DNA from 3 places in the Paraglaciecola sp. 2405UD69-4 genome. Region 2 is predicted to be linked to each of the others. Evidence: predicted binding sites of a transcription regulator. Region 2 holds the regulator's gene; each other region holds the start of a gene.

Region 1 (6,539 bases), on a different contig from region 2:
AATTTGTCACAAAGATGGCGATGCAACTTATGCACGCGGCCTTACCATCAATTTACAAGGAAGAGTAAAAATGGGTAAAGATAGTGACGCTAATGGCATTGTAGAAGACAGCGCAGGTAACGACTTATCCTGTTAAGTGTAACTATTTACTCAAAAAGCAATAGGTGATTGTTAAAGATTCACTTGTATCTAATATTTCACCTCAGAAAACTGTCATATTTCCTTCCTAAAGATACATTAAACTATAATTCTTCACTATTGGGTTATTAAGATTAATAGTAGTGAGAGCCCCTATCTATTTAGGACATAACACAACACTTTTCAGAGCAAAAAATGAAATTTATCAAATCAATAATACTAGGAATAATTATGGGTGCGTTTTCAGTTAATGCCTTACAAGCCTCTCCTATTGTAATAGCGCATCGCGGTGCCTCAGGCTACTTACCTGAGCACACATTAGAATCTGCTACCTTAGCTTATGCTCAAGGTGCTGACTATATTGAGCAAGACTTAGTCGCGACAAGAGATTCTCAACTCATTGTTTTGCATGATATTCACCTAGATACAGTCACAAACGTTGAGGAAAAGTTTCCAACTCGTAAACGTGAAGATGGACGTTATTATGCTATAGATTTTACATTAGCAGAAATAAAGTCACTCAGAGTCTTCGAACGAAAAGACTCAGAAGGTAATCAGGTTTTTAAAAATCGTTACCAAGGAAAAGGTCACTTTCAAATAGCAACCTTTGAAGAACAAATAGAGCTAATACAACAGCTTAACCGCCAATTTGCTAAAAACACCGGCCTATATACTGAAATCAAATCGCCAGCTTGGCATCAAGAGCAAGGGGTTGATATTAGTCAGTTAACTATGAATATACTTAGAAAGCACCAATTAGACGATCCTAACAAAGCGGTTTATATCCAGTGTTTTGATTTTTTGGAAACAAAACGAATAAGAAACGCCCTAGGTGCCAAAGTTAAACTTATTCAACTAATAGCTGAAAACGATTGGTTAGAATCTACTAGCGACTATGATTATTTAAAAACACCTGCAGGACTAAAAGAAATATCACAAGTGGCCCAGGGTATTGGCCCTTGGATCCCCCAGTTGCTTGATTTTGACCAAAAACAGGCAACTGCTTTAACCAAGCTTGCACATAATGAAGGCTTAGCCGTACACCCCTATACTTTTAGAAAAGATGCATTACCTGCCAATATATCAACCCAAGAAGCGTTGGACTTATTGTTCAAGGAAGCTCAAGTAGATGGCATTTTTACTGACTTTACCGATACAGTAATTGACTATTTGTCACACTAGATTTAACTAGTTACAAGGATAAGCCGGTTTGACTTCATCAACCGGCTTACTTAAATGATTGGAAAGTTTGTTTAGGCTTTAGACATTCTAATGACCACACGGCGGTTTTTCGCTCTTGTGGTTTCGTTTATATTAGGAGATACATGGCGTCTTTCACCATGACCTGTAATATTAATCCTTTCCGGAGACACACCTCTTGAGCTAAAAAATTCCTTTATTTCAGCAGCACGTTGGATAGACAGTTTCTCATTAATCGCTCTGCCACCAAAACTATCAGTGTAACCATCAAGTAACACTAATTCTAACTCAGCATCTTCTTTCAAATAATCACTTATCATGGCAAGCCGCTTTTCTGAAAACTTGGTTAACTGTGTATTATTAAATTGATAAGTTAATACTGTGTAGGCAATATCATCAAAACTGTAGGGCAATAGATTAGCCACGCACTTAGCAAACTCTTCATAGGGCTCAGCAAAATTACTAGCATTTAACCCTACTGCTACCCTGTCATATTTATTATACCAATCTTGATAATATATGGTTGGCCAGAAACCCTTTTCTAGTTCCGACAACATCGTCCATGCAGCTTGCTCCGGTAAATCGCCATCATATTGTTTTCTTATGGGCATATCTGCGATTGCTCGCTGAGTATGACCGGGCATCCATTTTGGAGGGACAGAATATACAGCAGCTACCCCATATGATTTAGGAAGCCTTAACATATCAAGCTCAAACTCCATATTAAGCTGCTTAGATGCCATGCTAGTAAACATAGCTTCACCATAACCAGGAACATTATGACTTAGTGTACATTGCAACCTAGTATCACCTTTAAGTTGCCACTGTGAATGTTCTATTTTTGCTGAGTATTGGCGTAATGCGCTATGTCCACTTAAAGACATTGAAATTAGTGATAAACAAAAAACAGATTGTATTATTTTTTTAGCCATAAAAAGACATCCTCGCTTCTGTTTAGTTATATCGACAATTATGAGATTATATTTAGCATTAGCTTACTCTTAAGCAATCATTTAGGCTAGCCACTGAAAAAGAACCTTGCCATAATTGCCCTACATAAATTGTCACTGAGTTTACATGTCACAAAATTTTGAGTTAAAGAATCGCTTTAGAGGATATTTCCCTGTTGTCGTAGATGTTGAAACCGCAGGTTTCAATCCACAAACTGATGCATTGCTTGAGATTGCAGCGGTGACAACTAGAATGGACGAAAATGGCTTTATTTACCCAGATAAAACGTTTCATTATCACATTGAACCCTTTGAAGGTGCCAACCTAGAAAAAGCAGCATTAGAGTTTAACGGAATCGACCCATATTGCGCCTTAAGAGGAGCGATACTTGAAACTGATGCTTTCAAAGATTTATGTAAAAAAGTTCGAAAAGAACAAAAAGATGCAGATTGCCAACGGACAGTCATGGTGGCTCACAATGCAGCATTTGATTTAAGTTTTGTTAATGCAGCAATCGCAAGAAGCAATATAAAACGAAGTCCTTTTCACCCGTTTGTGTCATTTGATACCACAACATTAGCAGGCCTAGCCCTTGGACAAACCGTGCTAGTAAAAGCTTGTATGGCAGCCGGAATTAGCTTTGACCAAAATGAAGCACACTCAGCTCTATATGACACCGAAAAAACAGCTGAATTATTTTGCTACATAGTAAATCGTTGGCAAAGCCTAGGTGGTTTAGTAGCCCATAGTTAAATCAGTTATCAACAAACAGATGTGAATAAAAGCCCCTCATTTTATATTAACTAAGTAATTTTAAGTACAAAAAAACCGACATTAAAATAATAATGTCGGTTTTTTATTAAGATAATTTCACCAGACAAGATAGTGTTAACAATAAAGCTATCTAGCCTGAATAATAATTAGGCTTACTACTGACTCGAGATTAAAGGTGCAGACTTATCAACTACAGCCACAGCACTTTCTAATGCATCAAGCAGGGTTTCACTTTCCAAGTCAGCTTGTGAACCGCCATTAATTGCGTCTAAAACGCTTTTAACTTCTTCACTTAACCCACATACATACAATAGTTTTCTTGCCGCTTTGGTATCTGCAACAATAGTCTCAACAGCCATCGCAGCCGATACATCCATTGTAGGTATTCTAGAGAAATCAAGTATCAATACTTCTGAACCAGGCTCTACTTTTTGCCTAACGTGATGACCTAAGTCAGCAGCGGCACCAAAGCTAAGTGGCCCTGAAAAGTTAAATATTGTCACCTTACCATGACACCTTTCAAGCAGCGCTTGCTCTTCTGGATTGCTTGAAAACTTAGGTATAGCTTTTAATTGATCAATTTGAATCTGAGCAATCTGACGTACATATGCTAGGGCAGCTAAAACTACACCAACACCAACAGCTGTAATCAAATCAACAAAAACAGTCAGCCCTAATACCAACAACATTAAAGCGAAATCCCAACGAGGGCCGTTGTGTGCACGCTTTATATAACGCCAATCGACAATATCCAAACCAACTTTAACTAAAATGCCTGCTAAAACTGCATGGGGAATATTTGCTGCAAGTGGGCTTAAACCTAAAACAACGGCGATTAACACTAGTGAGTGAGTCATTCCTGAGATTTTAGTTTTACCGCCAGAACGAATATTCACAACCGTTCTCATGGTTGCTCCCGCTCCAGCTATACCGCCGAATAATCCAGCTACAGCGTTACCAATACCTTGGCCCACTAACTCTTTGTTACTCTCATGACGAGTACGGGTCATGTTATCAGCAACTAAGGATGTTAATAGGCTATCAATTGCGCCTAACACAGCCAAAATAAAAGCAGCTTCCAAAACAAGTAATGCTTTGCTCTGCTCATAAACCGGAAGGTGAAGACTTGGCAAGCCGCTAGGAATAGCACCTAAAATAGGCACTTCTGCCAAGAATAAACTAACCACAGTACCTATGATCAATGCAGCCAAAGGGCCAGGGATATACTTTCCAAATTTAGGAGGCCATTTTAGTGCGATAGCAAGTGACATAACACCCAAACCTAAAGCAACAAAGTTAATGTTTGCCAAAGCCTTAGGAAAATATGAAAGCGCACCTAATGTTCCACTTGGGGATTCATGCCCCAATATTGGACCAAGTTGCAAGATAATAATGATCGCGCCTATTCCAGTCATAAAACCAGAGATAACAGGGTAAGGAACAAGCCTAATGTATTGTCCAACTCCTATGATCCCAAATATAACCTGAAAAATACCGGCCAAAAGTACTGCTGTGAATATAAGATCTACGTCGCCCGATAAGCTGGCAAACAACCCAGCTAACACAACGACCATAGGCCCAGTAGGCCCAGAAATTTGTGAAGGAGTACCGCCAAATAAAGCAGCAAAAAAACCAACAGCAATAGCCCCATAAAGCCCTGCTAGCGGACCGAGCCCTGAGGCTACACCCAGTGCTAACGCTAATGGTAAGGCAACAACACCAGCAGTAATACCGCCAGTGATGTCACCTCGTAAATGTGAAAAATCAAATTTCATTGGATTATTTACCCTAAAGCTATTTATAAACTAATTGTAGATTTAAATTTATTGTCATCTGTATAACACTCACTCATTGGCACAAACTCTTCTTTCTCCATATCAAAGCAAAGTACTCCACCAGTTTCAATGTTATAAACCCAACCGTGTATTTGTATTTCTTTGGTGGCTATTCTAGCCGCAACTGAAGGATGAGTTTTTATATGTTGTACTTGCTGTAGTACATTTTCTTTAGTCACCTCATCAAGATGTGCACTATCAACACAGCCATGTTTGTGTTTAACAACTTCAGTCGCACCGCGGCAATGTCCCAACCACTCTTTTACATGTGGCAACGAATCTAAAGCTTCTGGCTTGATCGCACCTTTCATAGCGCCGCAATCAGTATGACCACATATAACAATGTGACTAATACCCAATGCTGCTACTGCGAACTCTATAGAAGCAGTCATTCCACCTGTGTTATTGCTATGAGGAGGAACTACATTACCAGCGTTACGACATATAAATAAATCGCCTGGTCCAGTTTGCGTAATTAAGTTAGGGTCTATTCTTGAATCTGCACAGGTGATAAATAAAACTTCTGGGTTTTGACCCGTGGCAAGCTTTTGAAAAACCTCTTTATTCTTCGGAAAAACATCTTTTTGAAACTTAGCTACACCCGAAATTACATGTTCCATGCCATACTCCTAAATTTAATTAAAAAATTTAACAACTTATTAATACATACAATTTATACTGATAGCTTAATAGAATAATACATTACTTCGTGATAGCATTTAACTATCAGTGTTAGATTTAGTTATAAATATATGCCCAATCAAGCAGCGCTCCCATCTATTAAGCAATTAACGTATTTTTTAGCTGTGGCTAAATCATTAAACTTTAGACAAGCAGCTAATAATCTAAACATTAGTCAGCCTACCCTAACCAATCAAATAATAAAGTTAGAAGAAAATCTAGGCCTAATCTTATTTGAACGCTCTAGAAGCGGTACTCTTCTGTCAGTTAACGGCCGCGAATTACTCATCCATGCAGAGCAATTAATTCAAACCATGGATGAATTTCAAAATGCGGCACGGGAGCTATCACAAGGACCAAGAACAACATTTAAATTAGGGATCCCACCAACCCTAGGGCCCTATTTACTGCCATTTGTACTTCCCCAACTTCATCAGCTTTACGATAAGTTAAAGTTTTATGTGAGAGAGGCATCCCCAACCGATCTATACAGTGGACTTTATAAAGGAGAATTCGATTTAATCATCACGCCTTTCTCAAATCTACCAAGTGATTTAGTGGTAGAGCCTTTATTCACAGAGCCTTTAAAACTAGTGTTACCAAGCGAACACAAGTTGAGTAAACAAGCATTTATTGAGCCTAATATGTTGAATAGCTTAAGAATATTAACCCTTGAAGATAAACACCACTTCCATTATCAGGTATTAGATATTTGTAATGAGTTGGGGGCTGAATTACAACGTGACTATGAAGGCACTAGTTTAGATACCTTAAGACAAATGGTTGTGATGGGTATGGGGGCCGCTTTTCTACCTGGATTATACGTACATTCAGAAATGCACGTGCCTGAATCCCTACACGTATGTGAAATACTCAATAAACCTATATCACGTCAACATGCACTTGCATGGCGTAACACATCTCCTTCAAGAGTGTTTTTTAGAGAACTTGCGGATCGAT
Region 2 (6,539 bases):
AATATCTGAGTGATCCTACGACGAAAAAAAGTTGAGTCGTCAACAATTAGAATCCTATAAGCCATGTCGCCTATTACCTTATTAACATTTTTAGCTTAGATGGGTGGTTATTGCAGACCTGCTCCACTTTAGTCGCTATGATTTTTTTACAGCGTACCTTTTAAGTAAGCCGGGAATATCTAAAATTAGCGCTATACCACCATCACTAGTGATGGTTGCACCTGCCATTCCTGGCGTGCCTTGCAATAACTCATCCAAAGGCTTTATCACGACTTCCTCTTGACCAATTAGCGCGTCGACCACAAATCCAAGCTGTTGCGTACCGATTTGGACCACGACAACATGTCCTTTTGCTCTATCAATACTTGTTTTATCTTTACTCAGCCACTCTGCTAGATAAAACAGCGGAATCGCCCGTGAACGCACAATCATAGTCAATTGGCCATCCACTTTATTGGTCTTTTCAATATCCATGTTAATAATTTCATTCACAGAGCCCAGTGGCAAAGCAAATGTCTGTTTACCAATCACGATCATCAAGGTAGGTAAAATAGCCAGAGTCAGAGGCACTTTAATCTCTAAGGTTGTTCCAACCCCCATTTTTGAATCTATATTTACCGTACCATTTAATTGATTAATTTTGGTTTTCACGACGTCCATGCCGACACCACGACCAGAAACCTCAGATATTTCAGTCTTAGTTGAAAAACCTGGCGCAAATATCAAATTAAATGCTTCAACATCAGTCATTCTTGCTGCAGCATCTGCGTCCAGTACTCCTCTAGAAATAGCAATCTCTTTTAACTTATCCGGGTCCATCCCTTTACCATCATCAACAATTGTCAAGAGTATATGGTCACCCTCTTGTGATGCGGATAATTTTACCGTTCCTAAACTGGGCTTACCTGCTGCTTTTCTCTCTTCTGGCATTTCTATGCCGTGATCGACAGAGTTCCTAACTAAATGCACCAATGGATCAGCTAGTGCTTCCACTAAGTTTTTATCTAAATCTGTTTCTTCACCTTCTAATTCTAAGGTAATCTCTTTTTTCAATGTTCTAGCAAGGTCACGAACAACTCGAGGAAATCTTCCGAAAACCTTTTTAATTGGCTGCATTCGCGTTTTCATCACAGCACCTTGCAAGTCACCGGTGACAACATCAAGGTTAGCAATCGCTTTTGACATGCTTTCATCGTTGACATTAACCCCCAAACTCAACAAGCGATTTCTAACTAAAACCAACTCTCCAACCATATTCATAATCTGATCTAAACGTTTAGTATCAACACGAACCGTGGTTTCACCTTGAACAGGAGTCGCAGGCTTTTTCTCATCTTTGGTTGTTGTTGGCTTTGCAACTCGTTTGGCTGGTGCGCTAGGCGCTGTAGGTTTATTAGGCGCAGCTTTTGATTCCGGCGCTGTGTTTTTAACAACTTTGTCTGCTTTGACTTCAGGCTTACTTGCTGGGGTATTCACATCAGATGGCGCGGGGGCTTCGTTTGCAGCAGGCCCTTTGCCTTTACCGTGCAATTCATCTAATAATGCTTCAAACTCATCATCAGTAATATCATCACCTGAAGAACTGCTTGGGGTTTCGCTACTATCTGCTACTGCGGGTGTTGCTTCTGCCTTAAACTGCCCTTTCCCGTGAAGTTCATCTAGTAAGGCTTCAAACTCATCATCACTTATATCTTCATCCCCTGAAGAAACAGGCTCTGAAACCGGAGTTTCTTTAGAAGCTGGCGGATTATTACCATGTAACTCATCTAATAATGCTTCAAACTCGTCCTCACTAAAGTCATCTGTGGCAGATGGTGTCGCTGAATCATCATCGATGGGTTCGGTTACTGGCTCTACTTCCTCAATCACAGCAGCTTCTTCAATTGTCTGTACTTCGTCTTCAGATTCAGGTTGGCTTAATCTAGTTAAGGTTTCGATGAGTTCTTGGTCGGCTGCTACTAGAGGTTCTCCAGCTTTTACATTATCAAACATGACGACCACAGAGTCGGTAGCTTGTAAAATAACATCCATGAGCTCTGGGGTTAGGGTTCGCTGGCCATTTCGCATAACATCGAATACATTTTCTGCACCATGGCAAATTTCAACTAGCTCAGTAAGCGACAAGAAACCAGCGCCGCCTTTTACTGTATGGTAGCCACGAAATATCGCGTTGAGTAAATCAGCGTCTTCAGGGTTATTTTCTAAATCAACCAGTTGCTCCTGCAACTGCTCTAATATTTCCCCTGCCTCGACCAAAAAGTCTTGTAATATTTCCTCATCTACATCAAACGCCATATCTTCAGTACCCCTAAAACCCTAGACTCGAAAGCAAATCATCAACGTCATCTTGATTAGACGCTACATCTTCTCTACTGTCTGCGTCCAAGATTGGACCCTCAGCCTTAACCTTATCGGCTTTGTTATCAGATATATTAGAACTTTCAGATGCCTGCTCTTTATCTTTTAACTCAAGCCCCCCAAATATCGTCAGCATATCGACTAAACTGTCTTCAACTTCTTTTACTAACTCGATTACTCTGCGGATTACTTGACCTGTCAAATCTTGGTAGCCTTGTGCCATCAGCACTTCTGTCAAAAAGCCAGTAAGATTAGTGGTGCCATCAACACCATTTTGAAGAAACTCATCCATGTTCTTAACTAACTGATTAAACTCGCCTAGTTTCAGCTCACGTGCCATCAGCTTTTTCCACTCAGGCTGGAGTTTTACAATGCCAGAATTTAAATCGGTAGCAACCAACATACATGAATCCACCAAATCCATCGTTTTATTTGCTGCGTCTTCGGTTAGTTCCATAACATAGGTAAGCCTACTCTGTGCATCTGGAATATCTTCATTTGCTAAATCGGCAATACGAGGATCGAGTTGAAAATGATTCAAAGAATCATGTAATTGACGAGTTAGCTTTCCAACTTCAGCAAATAACTCAATTGATGCATGCTTTCCTGTACTATCAAGAAGATCATGGGCTTCTTGGTTTTCACCACTTTCAATCAAGCTTACCAATTTCTTAGCATCTTCAAGCGAAATGGGAGGTGAACTTAGGGTGTTCATATAGTCTCTCCTAGCACTCAGGGAAACCTGAATTTAGCCTAAACGTTCGAATATTTTCGCCAACTTCTCTTTCAGTGTGGCAGCAGTAAAAGGCTTAATGACATAACCATTAACCCCAGCTTGAGCTGCAGCAACTATTTGTTCTTTCTTTGCCTCAGCTGTTACCATTAAAACAGGAATGTGCTTTAGCTTTTCATCTGCTCTAATTGCTCTTAGCAAGTCAATACCTTGCATACCAGGCATATTCCAGTCAGTTACTACAAAGTCAAAAACACCTTGCTGAAGCATAGGTAATGCAGTACTGCCATCATCCGCTTCTTGTATGTTAGTAAAACCAAGATCTTTTAAAAGATTCTTGATAATACGGCGCATTGTCGAAAAGTCATCAACAACAAGAATTTTCATGTTCTTATCCAAAACCACCTCCGGTGAGAATCAAAACGTCCCGTTCTGTTTCATATATATCATTACGTTATTCATGTGAGCGCCAATATTGCATACGAGATTTTAGTTTCAACATAGCTTGGCTATGTATTTGACTTACTCTAGACTCGCTAACATCAAGCACTTCACCTATTTCTCTTAAGTTTAATTCTTCATCATAGTACAGAGACAGTACAATGGCTTCTCTCTCTGGTAAAGTAGTGATGGTATAAGCAAGTGCTTTTTGAAATGAACCTTGAACCAAATCATCAAAAGGTGCATCAGATCCTTTCGTTTGCTCAGTTCCAATCACATCTTCAGTTACCCCGAGATCTTCCATTCCTATTATTTTGCCAGCATTCACTTCATTTAACATTTGATGATAGCTTTCAATACTAACTTGTAATTTCTCAGCAACATCAATGTCCCTTGCATCTCTACCCGTTGCTCTTTCTACTTGATTAATGGCCTCTGTTATCGCTCTACCATTTTTATGTACAGATCGTGGCGTCCAATCACCTTTTCTAATCTCATCTAACATGGAGCCTCTTATCCTGATACCAGCAAAGGTTTCAAAACTGGCACCTTTACTACCGTCAAAATTTCTAGAAGCCTCTAAAAGCCCAATCATGCCTGCTTGAATCAAATCGTCAACCAAAACACTTGCTGGCAAACGCACCATTAAATGATGTGCGATACGTTTAACCAAAGATGCATGGCGTTCAACCAACTCATTCTTATTAGCTAGTTGTTGATAGGCTGATGCTTTACTAGTCACCGGTTATCTTCCACTGTTTTCTTTGTTACTAATTGCTCAAGAAAAAACTCTAAATGCCCACCTGGTTGGTTAGGAATTGGCCAGCTGATTGCTTTTTGAGCCAAGCCTCGAATTGCTTTTGCAGCTGGCGCTGTAGGAAAAGCTTCAACAACCGCTTTTTGTTTTCTAACAGACTTACGTACATTCTCATCAAAAGGTACCACTGCAACCAATTCTAATGCGACATCCAAAAATCTATTTGTCACTTTGGTTAGCTTTGAAAATAGCTCGTCACCCTCACGTAGACTACGAACCATGTTAGCAACAATTTTAAAGCGGAAGATCCCATGCTCTTTGTTTAATATTTTGATTAATGCATAAGCATCAGTCAATGATGTGGGTTCATCACACACCACAACCAAAATATCTTGAGCTGCTTTTGAAAAGCTTAAAACCATATCTGAGATGCCAGCAGCGGTATCCACAATCAACACATCAATTTGCGATTGTAGCTCACTAAACGCTCGAATAAGACCTGCATGTTCAGTGGGCGTCAACTCAGTCATTGACTGACTTCCACTTGTCGCTGGCGCTATTTGAATTCCATATGGTCCTTCAACCAATACATCATCTAACGTACATTCACCGGACAAGACATGAGACAAGTTTTTCTCAACCCTAAGTCCCAATAACACATCTACGTTAGCTAACCCTAAATCGGCATCGAGAACCATAACTCGCTTACCTTGCTGTGCCATAGAAATAGCAGTATTCAAGGTAACATTGGTTTTTCCTACACCACCTTTACCGCCTGTGACAGCAATAACTTTAATTAATCTAGATTGATTCATTCTTCTAAGGCTACTCGCTTGGTCCTCAATCATATTGCCGCTACTTCACTGTTAACTTGACTAGCGGTAGTATGAATTAAAGCATATTTTTTATAAAGCTTTGCTGCACTTGTAATTAAATACTTAGTGCTGGCTGACTGCAAGTCTTCTGGGACTCTTTGCCCGTCAGCTAGATAACAAACCTGTAATTTGTTTTCGATGGCCACACTTATGGCCTCTCCTAAACTGTAACACTCATCTAACTTAGTCAAAATACACCCATGCAAAGAAATCTTTCGATACTCGTTCACTGTTTGCTGCATAGCTTGATATTGACAGTTCGCTTGTATCACTAAATATTTACGTATGTTAACACATGAATTTTGTTTTATTGTATCTAACTGCTTGATTAACCTTGCATCTTTTTGACTATAACCAGCAGTGTCTATTAATACTAACCGTTTATTCTTAAATTGAAAAAGTAAATCAGTTAACTGATTTGCGTCTTGTGCTTGTTTTACAGGACACCCAATTATTTTACCGTAAGTCGCTATTTGGTCAAATGCCCCAATTCGGTAGTTATCTAGGGTTATTACCGCAACGTTTTCCACTCCGTATTTTCTTACTGCTTGTGCAGCCAACTTAGCAATTGTAGTGGTTTTTCCAGTTCCTGTTGGCCCCATTAAAGCGACAACGCCAGGTTGAGACAAAATATCATCATGTTTAGTCTGCAATTTATTAGCAAGTAACTTTAGCAAAAATAGCCAAGCCTGGCGCTCATCACATGACTCTGGGGTATATGAAACCACTTCATCTGCTAAAGAGGACGAAATACCCATACCTTGTAATTTTTCGAGCAAGTAGCCGTGTAATGGATGTTGTCTTTGTTTTTCTTGGGCAATCAAACCTGACACTTGAAACTGAAGAATATTTCTTAAAGATGATAACTCTTTACGCATATCAGCTAACGCATCGGTTTGATGGTTTTGACGAGGTGGTTGAGAACGATTAACAGCATGACTTTTCGAATCTTCGGGGCGATAAGTCTCAATATCATCGGTTTTATTGACCTTTGCTTGAGATTGTTTTTCCAGTAAGGCTTTTAAACTATCAGGTGCAGTATCACCTATAATCTCGCTCAAAGATGGTGTTTTAGTAGCTGTTTGCTGGCTAGTTACATCTCTTGATTTCTTGGGTACAAGTTGTGCATCTGGTTCTTTGTCGTATGCAGCGACTATCTCAATACCATCTGCGTGCTTTTTGTTAGACATAATAACAGCATCACCGCCTAACTCATCTTTAACTTGTTTAAGCGCTTCTCGCATGTCTTTGCCATAAAACCGTCTAATCTTCACTTTTCCCCCTTAGGCTAATAATTCAACGCTATACCGTCAGATTATTGACCTACTGCACTTACAATTTTAATTTGTTTGTCATCAGGAATTTCCTGATAAGA
Region 3 (6,539 bases), on a different contig from region 2:
CAGTGATGATTTCGTTAGAAACTATGTTAATTGTTGCTTTGAAACCAAAGAGCATATATTCGAAAAAGAATTTACGGTTTTATATTTGCGTAGCCCTAATTATGAGGCGGCAGTTTACCTGCAAGCAGGTAGTAGAATTAACATGATTGATAGGCAGTTATTAGACGTATTCCTCTCGAGTGCTTCAGTTGGGTACGAAAATGTTAATTTATTTCATCAACTACGTAAGGCTGCATTTAAAGACTGGTTGACTAAATTACCTAACCGTAATGAGTTTATTAACATGCTAGATGATTGCTGTTCAGGAAAACTAAGGGGTACAGACTTTATTGTTGCCTTAGTTGATCTTAATCATTTTGCTGATATTAACGATGGGCTTGGGCAAGATGCAGGTAATAGTACCCTAATTGCAGTAACACAACGTTTAGAAGAGCGTTTTCTAGAAAATGCACAAATAGGCAGAATTGGATCAGATGTTTTTGGTTTGATTGGATCAGAATCATTTATTAATCCAGACTCTTTGAATGAGTTATTTCTTTTACCTTTTAAAGCCGGAGAGCATTCTCTGACTTTGTCTGCATCTTTTGGTTTTTGTAGATTAGATGGACGTGCAGAGTCTGGGATCAATATTCTTAAGCAAAGTAATATTGCCTTAAACAAAGCCAAGAAAAATTTAAAAATAAACTACGAATTCTATTGCCCAGAAATGGAGCAGGAAACCAAGTGGCGATTAGAAATGATCAGGCAGTTGGCCCTTGATTTCGAAGCTAAGAAGTTACAACTTTGGTATCAGCCACAAGTGGATTTAGTCACTGAAAAAATTGTTGGTATAGAAGCCTTATTGCGCTGGCCTACCGAAGATGGCAGATTTGTTTCTCCTGCTGTCTTTGTTCCTTTAGCAGAATACTCTGGTTTAATTGTAGATATAGGTATTTGGGTATTAGAAGAAGCCTGCAAACAGCTCAATAAGTTACAGAGCAAAGGTTTCGGTGATTTACGTATGGCCGTAAATATTTCAATGCCACAATTTAGAGATCCTAATTTTGTTGAAATGGTTAAGTCTATTATTAATGACTATGGTGTTTCTCCAGAGAAGATAGAGTTAGAAATTACCGAGAGCGTGGTAATGGATGAGCCTCATATCGTAATCGAGGCGCTTCAAGAGTTGAAAATATTTGGTGTAAAAGTCGCAATTGATGATTTTGGTACCGGTTTTTCATCTATGAATTATTTGCAAAAGCTCCCCTTAGACAGACTTAAAGTTGACCGCTCATTTGTGAATGAAATTACTCCAGGTAAAGCTGCTTTTATCGCTGAAACTATAGTTACCCTTGGCACTAAATTAGGATTGGCGACTATTGCTGAAGGCGTCGAAAAGCGTGAGCAAGCTAGTTATATGCTTAAATTAGGCTGTGATGAAGCCCAAGGGTATTTATTTGCTAAACCTATGCCTTATGAGCAATTGTGTGAATTCTTAGTTCAAGATCAGAGTTAATATTCTGCGCTTAATACATGCAGTCTGCTAGTAGTAAGCGCATTGCAGGTAATACTTTTTCCTCAAACCAAGGGTGCTTTTTTAGCCAGATGTTATTTCGTGGTGATGGGTGAGGAAGGATTAAATAATTTGGAAGGTAGGCTTCCCAGTTGAGTAATCTCTCTGTGAGCTTGTTTTTGTCTGGTAGATAATAATCTTGTGCATATTTACCAATTAGTAAAATGAGTTTTGGGCGGCTTATATCTAACAGCTTAGGATGCCATTTAGGAGCGCATTCGGGTCTAGGTGCTAAATCTCCAGACTTACCTTTTCCCGGGTAACAAAACCCCATAGGCACAATGGATAAAAGCTCAGGATCATAAAACTGCGTTTCGTCTAGTTGTAACCACTCTCTCAAGCGATTACCTGAAGCATCACTCCAAGGCTTATGGTTGTCGTGAGCTTTAATGCCGGGGGCTTGGCCTACGATAATGATTTTTGCCTTTGAGGAAAACTGTAAAATAGGCCTAGGTTCAAAAGGAAGGTATTCGGCGCATTCGGAGCATAATCTGATTTTATTGAGTATGCTCATTCTTTAGCCCAGATGAAGACCTGTTAAATTGAATTTATTAGAGTCATTATTCAGCACAAGCAGGCATGAAATCAAATTGGTTTAGCTGCAGCCACCTTTGCTTTTGTATCGCTAAAGTCTGTTTTAGTTCTTTATACTTATAGTGAATTTCAAGGTTATTGTAGTTGCGCTGTAAAGATTGTTTTTTAATCTCCATCAATTGCTTCTTGGCGGCATAGTATTCTGTCATGCGCTGGGCCAATAGCTCATACTCTGCCTGAACTCTCGCCAACACTATTTCTGCGTTTTGTAGCTTTGCCACTTTTTCTTTGGCTAGCTTTAATTGCATTGCAACTTTGGCTTTTTCGATTCGCTCTTCTGGGCATCGACGTAAGTTCTTTGCTAATCCCAAAAACGCTAAACTACGAATTAACCATTTAGTGGGATCAAATTGCCACCACTTGATACCATTTCTATAATCATATTCAAAAATATGGTGGTAGTTATGATACCCCTCGCCAAAGGTAAAAAATGCTAAAATATCGTTGTCGCGAGCAGAATTAGCATCTGTATAGGGTTGTCTTCCCCATATATGTGCCAATGAATTAATAAAAAATGTTACATGATGAACAACTACCAGCCTGAATACACCAGCAAGTAGTAACATGCCCCAAACGTCTCCATTTAACCAACCCAGTAAAATTGGAATACCAAAGTTTGCAGTGAGCATGACCGCTAGATAATTATTATGTTGCCACATAACTACTTTATCTTTCTGTAAGTCGCGGCAGTTGTTGTAATCTGAGTATCTGTGCCTTTGATATTCCCTTAACATCCAACCCATATGAGAATACCAAAAGCCTTTCTTAGCTGAGTATGGGTCGCGCTCATTGTCATCAACGTGTCTGTGGTGGATCCTATGATCAGAGCACCAATGTAAAATACTGTTTTGTAGTGCCATGGCACCACCAATTGCTAATATTGTTTTTACAAATGTGTTGGCTTCAAACGCTTTATGGGACCAAAGCCTGTGATAGCCTGCTGTGATAGACATTCCAGAAAAATAAATAAGTACAATACAAGCTGTAATCTCAATTAGGTCAAAGCCGTTTTTAAATGCTTCTAAGGGGACTAAGATAAGTGCGATTAGTCCGGTGATTACGAATACCAATATATTGGTAATTATGAGGCGTGGCTTTTTCATTGGAAGTAACTTTCAGCTTACAAGTGTACGCTATTTTACTTTGCTGATGCACTTAAGCAAGCTATATGTTGAGTTTTACACTTTTTATAGTGTCTATTGTTTATCTTTTCGCGTTAGAATTACCATTATGAAAGCTACTAATGAATCTCCAATAAGTCGTCAAGACCAGAAGTTACGGACTCGTAGAACAATAATTGAAGCTGCCTTTTCTTTATTAGATGAGGAGCGTAGTTTATCAAGTATAAGTTTGCGGGAAGTGGCTCGAGCAGCAGGAATTGCACCAACATCCTTTTATAGGCATTTTAAGGATATAGATGAGTTAGGGTTAACCCTAGTTGATGAGGCTGGCTTGACCTTGCGTCAGTTAATGCGCCAAGCAAGGTTAAGAATTGCATCTGGTGGTGGGGTTATTAACACTTCTGTAGACACTTTTATGGAGTTTATTACCGCTAACAATAACGTTTTCCGTTTATTGTTAAGAGAGCATACGGGAACATCAACTGCATTTAGAGCAGCGGTACTTAGAGAGATTAAGCATTTTACCGTTGAGCTTACGGATTACACTATAGCCACAACAGGACTACCTTATAATATTGCAAGTTTGCAGGCGGAAGCTATGGTAAAGCTTGTTTTTAGTGCTGGGGCAGAGGCTCTTGATGCAACCAAAGAGCAAAGGGAAAATGTTGGTCGGCGCGTAAAACTACAGCTCAGATTTGTTGCTAACGGTGCATTGCAAGCATTTTCTGAGCTGTCTGCTAGACAAACTGACTAACTTATAACGCCTGAAGATAGACGCCACACTCTGCATGATGTGTATAAGGAAATTGATCAAATAACGCGAAACGCGTGACTTTATGAGTTTTTAATAATGTTCTTAAATTGTGCTTTAAGGTTTCAGGGTTACAAGATATATAGACGATATTCTCATAGGCTTTGATCATATCTACAGTGGCATCGTCTAAACCTGCTCTAGGTGGATCCACTAATACTGTTTTACAGTCATAATCCTTTAAGTTAACTCCTTCTAAGCGACGAAACTCTCGAATACCTTGTTGCGCCTGCACAAACTCTTCACTGGACATACGGATAATTTTCAAATTATCTATATTGTTATCTTGAATATTATGTTGTGCAGCCGCAACAGAAGTCTTGGATATTTCAGTCGCGAGTACCTTTCTAAAGTTTTGCGCTAATGGTACAGAGAAATTTCCAGCCCCACAGTAAAGTTCAAGTAAGTCACCATCACTATTTTTAGTAATATCCAATGCCCACTCAATCATTTTAATATTGACCATGGCATTAGGCTGGGTAAAGCTATTTTCGATTTGCTTAAAAGTAAAAGCTTGTTTATTGATTAAGAGCTTTTCTGTTGCATAATCTTTATCAAGAACTATTTTTTGCTTTTTTGCACGGCCAATAATATCTACTTTATATGTTTTTCTTAGCTTATTCAGTATGGTTTGTATTTCTTTAACCCAGCTATCATCTAGGGTTTTGTGATAAAGCAAAGAAGCTACGATTTCACCACTTAATGTAGCTAAGTAATCAATCTGAAAGAGCTTTTGACGGGCAACTTCATTTGTTTTGAGCTCCGATAGTAAGTCTTTCATTAGGTTGTTTATTAAAAGACATGCAGGTGGGAATGTATGTACCTGATATTTTTCTTTGGTCGCTTGATCAAACATGACATGGTTAAGCTCTTCGCCATCATGCCATAGCCTAAATTCTGCACGAAATCTGTAATTTACAGGACTAGACTCAAATGTTTCTAATTCAGGCATGGAAAACTCAGCGAACTCTTGTCGTACAGTTGTGTATTTTTGCTGTAGTTGTTCGCCATAGTTGCCTGGATTAATGTCTGTTGGTCGCATGGCCTGCCCTATACTTTGATATAAAAGCGGCAAGGTAATGTGTTTTTGGTAAGACTTCAACAGTTTAAAAGCTCTGAAGAATATAAGTTGATGATATTTTATGCAGATATTATTAAATCTTGTAGAGTAGCTGCCGATAATATTAGTTGAGGATAGTGAGGTATCTGTAATGAATATTAATCAGTTGAAAGCCTTTTTAGGCGATAAACCCCAGCATTTGGGGGCGGAAAATAGCATCCAGAATAAATTGCGGGACTCGGGGTTAGAACAAGCCATGCGAACTCAAACCAGTTTGCAAAGTGATACCTTTAGTTCAAGTAAAAGTTTTGGGGTGCGTATTTACGCAAACTCTATGAACAGCTCTTTAGAGGTAAATCGGCAAAAGCTTAATTTTTCTGTAGCCGAAAAAGAAAAAACAGAAGAGTCATTGTTCAATTTTGAAGAAGTGACAAAGAATGTTTTAAATTTTGTGAGCGGTGCTATTACTAATGCACAAAACAAAGGCGCCAATGAAGAAGAATTGAATGAATTGTTTGACCAAGCATTATCTGGAGTATTAAGAGGAGTTAAGTTAGCAGAGCAAGATTTAGCTGGCTTTATGAATGAAGATATTGCTGAGGGAATAAATCAAAGTAAAACTCTTATTGAGCAAGGTATAGAAAAGCTTCGTGAAAAAGTATTTGGTACCGCCACAGAATTAAGTAATGTTGACGAAACAGGTACCACTGTGACAACTGATGTTTCTAATCTTAAACTTCAGCAGGGCGAATTGTATATTCGTACTAAAGATGGTGACCAAGTTCGCCTGACGTTTGATGACATAGAGCAGCTACAGATTAGTCAGGAGGAAATACTCGAGAAATCTCAAGAGCAAATCGCTGAGGTTACACCAGAGCAACCGCAGCCAATCACAGATACTATCACTGGTACTACAGCTGTTGCTGCCGCGGCGGATGTTGATGTTACAGATACTGAGAATGCTATTACTGAAGATATTGTTAACCAAGAAGACGCTCCGTTACTGCAACAGAAGGTTGTGTATTTTCAAGAAAGTTCACTATCTTTTTCTGTTAAAGGAGAACTTGATGAAGCTGAGCTTGAGGCTATTGGTAGCTTAGTTGCCGATACCTATGAATTGGCTGAAGAATTTTTTAACGGTGATATAGAAACAGCTTTTAATCAAGCATTAGAGCTAGGTTATGATGAGAAGGAGCTTACAGGCTTTGCATTGCAATTGACTAAAGTTGAAAATACTCAAGTGATTAAGGCCTATGAAACAGTGTCTCGCTTTGATGATGAAAATACCGAAAGTGAACCTGCTAAAGCTGTTTCACCTGTTGCAGATTACCTCGATAAGCTACTTAACGTTTTAGACGGCTCTAGAAGTCAGTTTGAAAGTAGTGAGTCATATGAAAATGT

Evidence for each region. Region 2 encodes FliA, which starts transcription of late flagellar genes. Its sites were predicted from a motif close to CTAAAGNTNNNNNNNNNNNNGCCGATA; they were not measured.
Region 1: a site for FliA is predicted at 2,300-2,326, ahead of ACMUMK_RS18140 (flagellar protein MotY). Genes of this name have one in related genera too.
Region 3: a site for FliA is predicted at 5,233-5,259, ahead of ACMUMK_RS15345 (DUF5610 domain-containing protein). Genes of this name have one in related genera too.

Annotation. Positions count from the first base shown of each region.
Region 1 covers NZ_JBLIXM010000009.1:1,353-7,891, reverse strand. Annotated here, with positions in the region: gene ACMUMK_RS18150 (GspH/FimT family pseudopilin) at 1-136, shown strand, start outside; gene glpQ (glycerophosphodiester phosphodiesterase) at 334-1,320, shown strand; gene ACMUMK_RS18140 (flagellar protein MotY) at 1,392-2,270, opposite strand; gene rnt (ribonuclease T) at 2,416-3,042, shown strand; gene ACMUMK_RS18130 (SulP family inorganic anion transporter) at 3,219-4,838, opposite strand; gene ACMUMK_RS18125 (carbonic anhydrase) at 4,862-5,518, opposite strand; gene ACMUMK_RS18120 (LysR substrate-binding domain-containing protein) at 5,651-6,539, shown strand, end outside.
Region 2 covers NZ_JBLIXM010000002.1:891,519-898,057, forward strand. Annotated here, with positions in the region: gene ACMUMK_RS10345 (protein-glutamate methylesterase/protein-glutamine glutaminase) at 1-65, opposite strand, end outside; gene ACMUMK_RS10350 (chemotaxis protein CheW) at 136-2,295, opposite strand; gene ACMUMK_RS10355 (protein phosphatase CheZ) at 2,309-3,073, opposite strand; gene cheY (chemotaxis response regulator CheY) at 3,107-3,490, opposite strand; gene ACMUMK_RS10365 (RNA polymerase sigma factor FliA) at 3,546-4,274, opposite strand; gene ACMUMK_RS10370 (MinD/ParA family protein) at 4,271-5,137, opposite strand; gene flhF (flagellar biosynthesis protein FlhF) at 5,134-6,438, opposite strand; gene flhA (flagellar biosynthesis protein FlhA) at 6,480-6,539, opposite strand, start outside.
Region 3 covers NZ_JBLIXM010000004.1:294,782-301,320, forward strand. Annotated here, with positions in the region: gene ACMUMK_RS15320 (EAL domain-containing protein) at 1-1,495, shown strand, start outside; gene ACMUMK_RS15325 (uracil-DNA glycosylase family protein) at 1,506-2,066, opposite strand; gene ACMUMK_RS15330 (fatty acid desaturase) at 2,113-3,249, opposite strand; gene fabR (HTH-type transcriptional repressor FabR) at 3,401-4,021, shown strand; gene trmA (tRNA (uridine(54)-C5)-methyltransferase TrmA) at 4,023-5,120, opposite strand; gene ACMUMK_RS15345 (DUF5610 domain-containing protein) at 5,290-6,539, shown strand, end outside.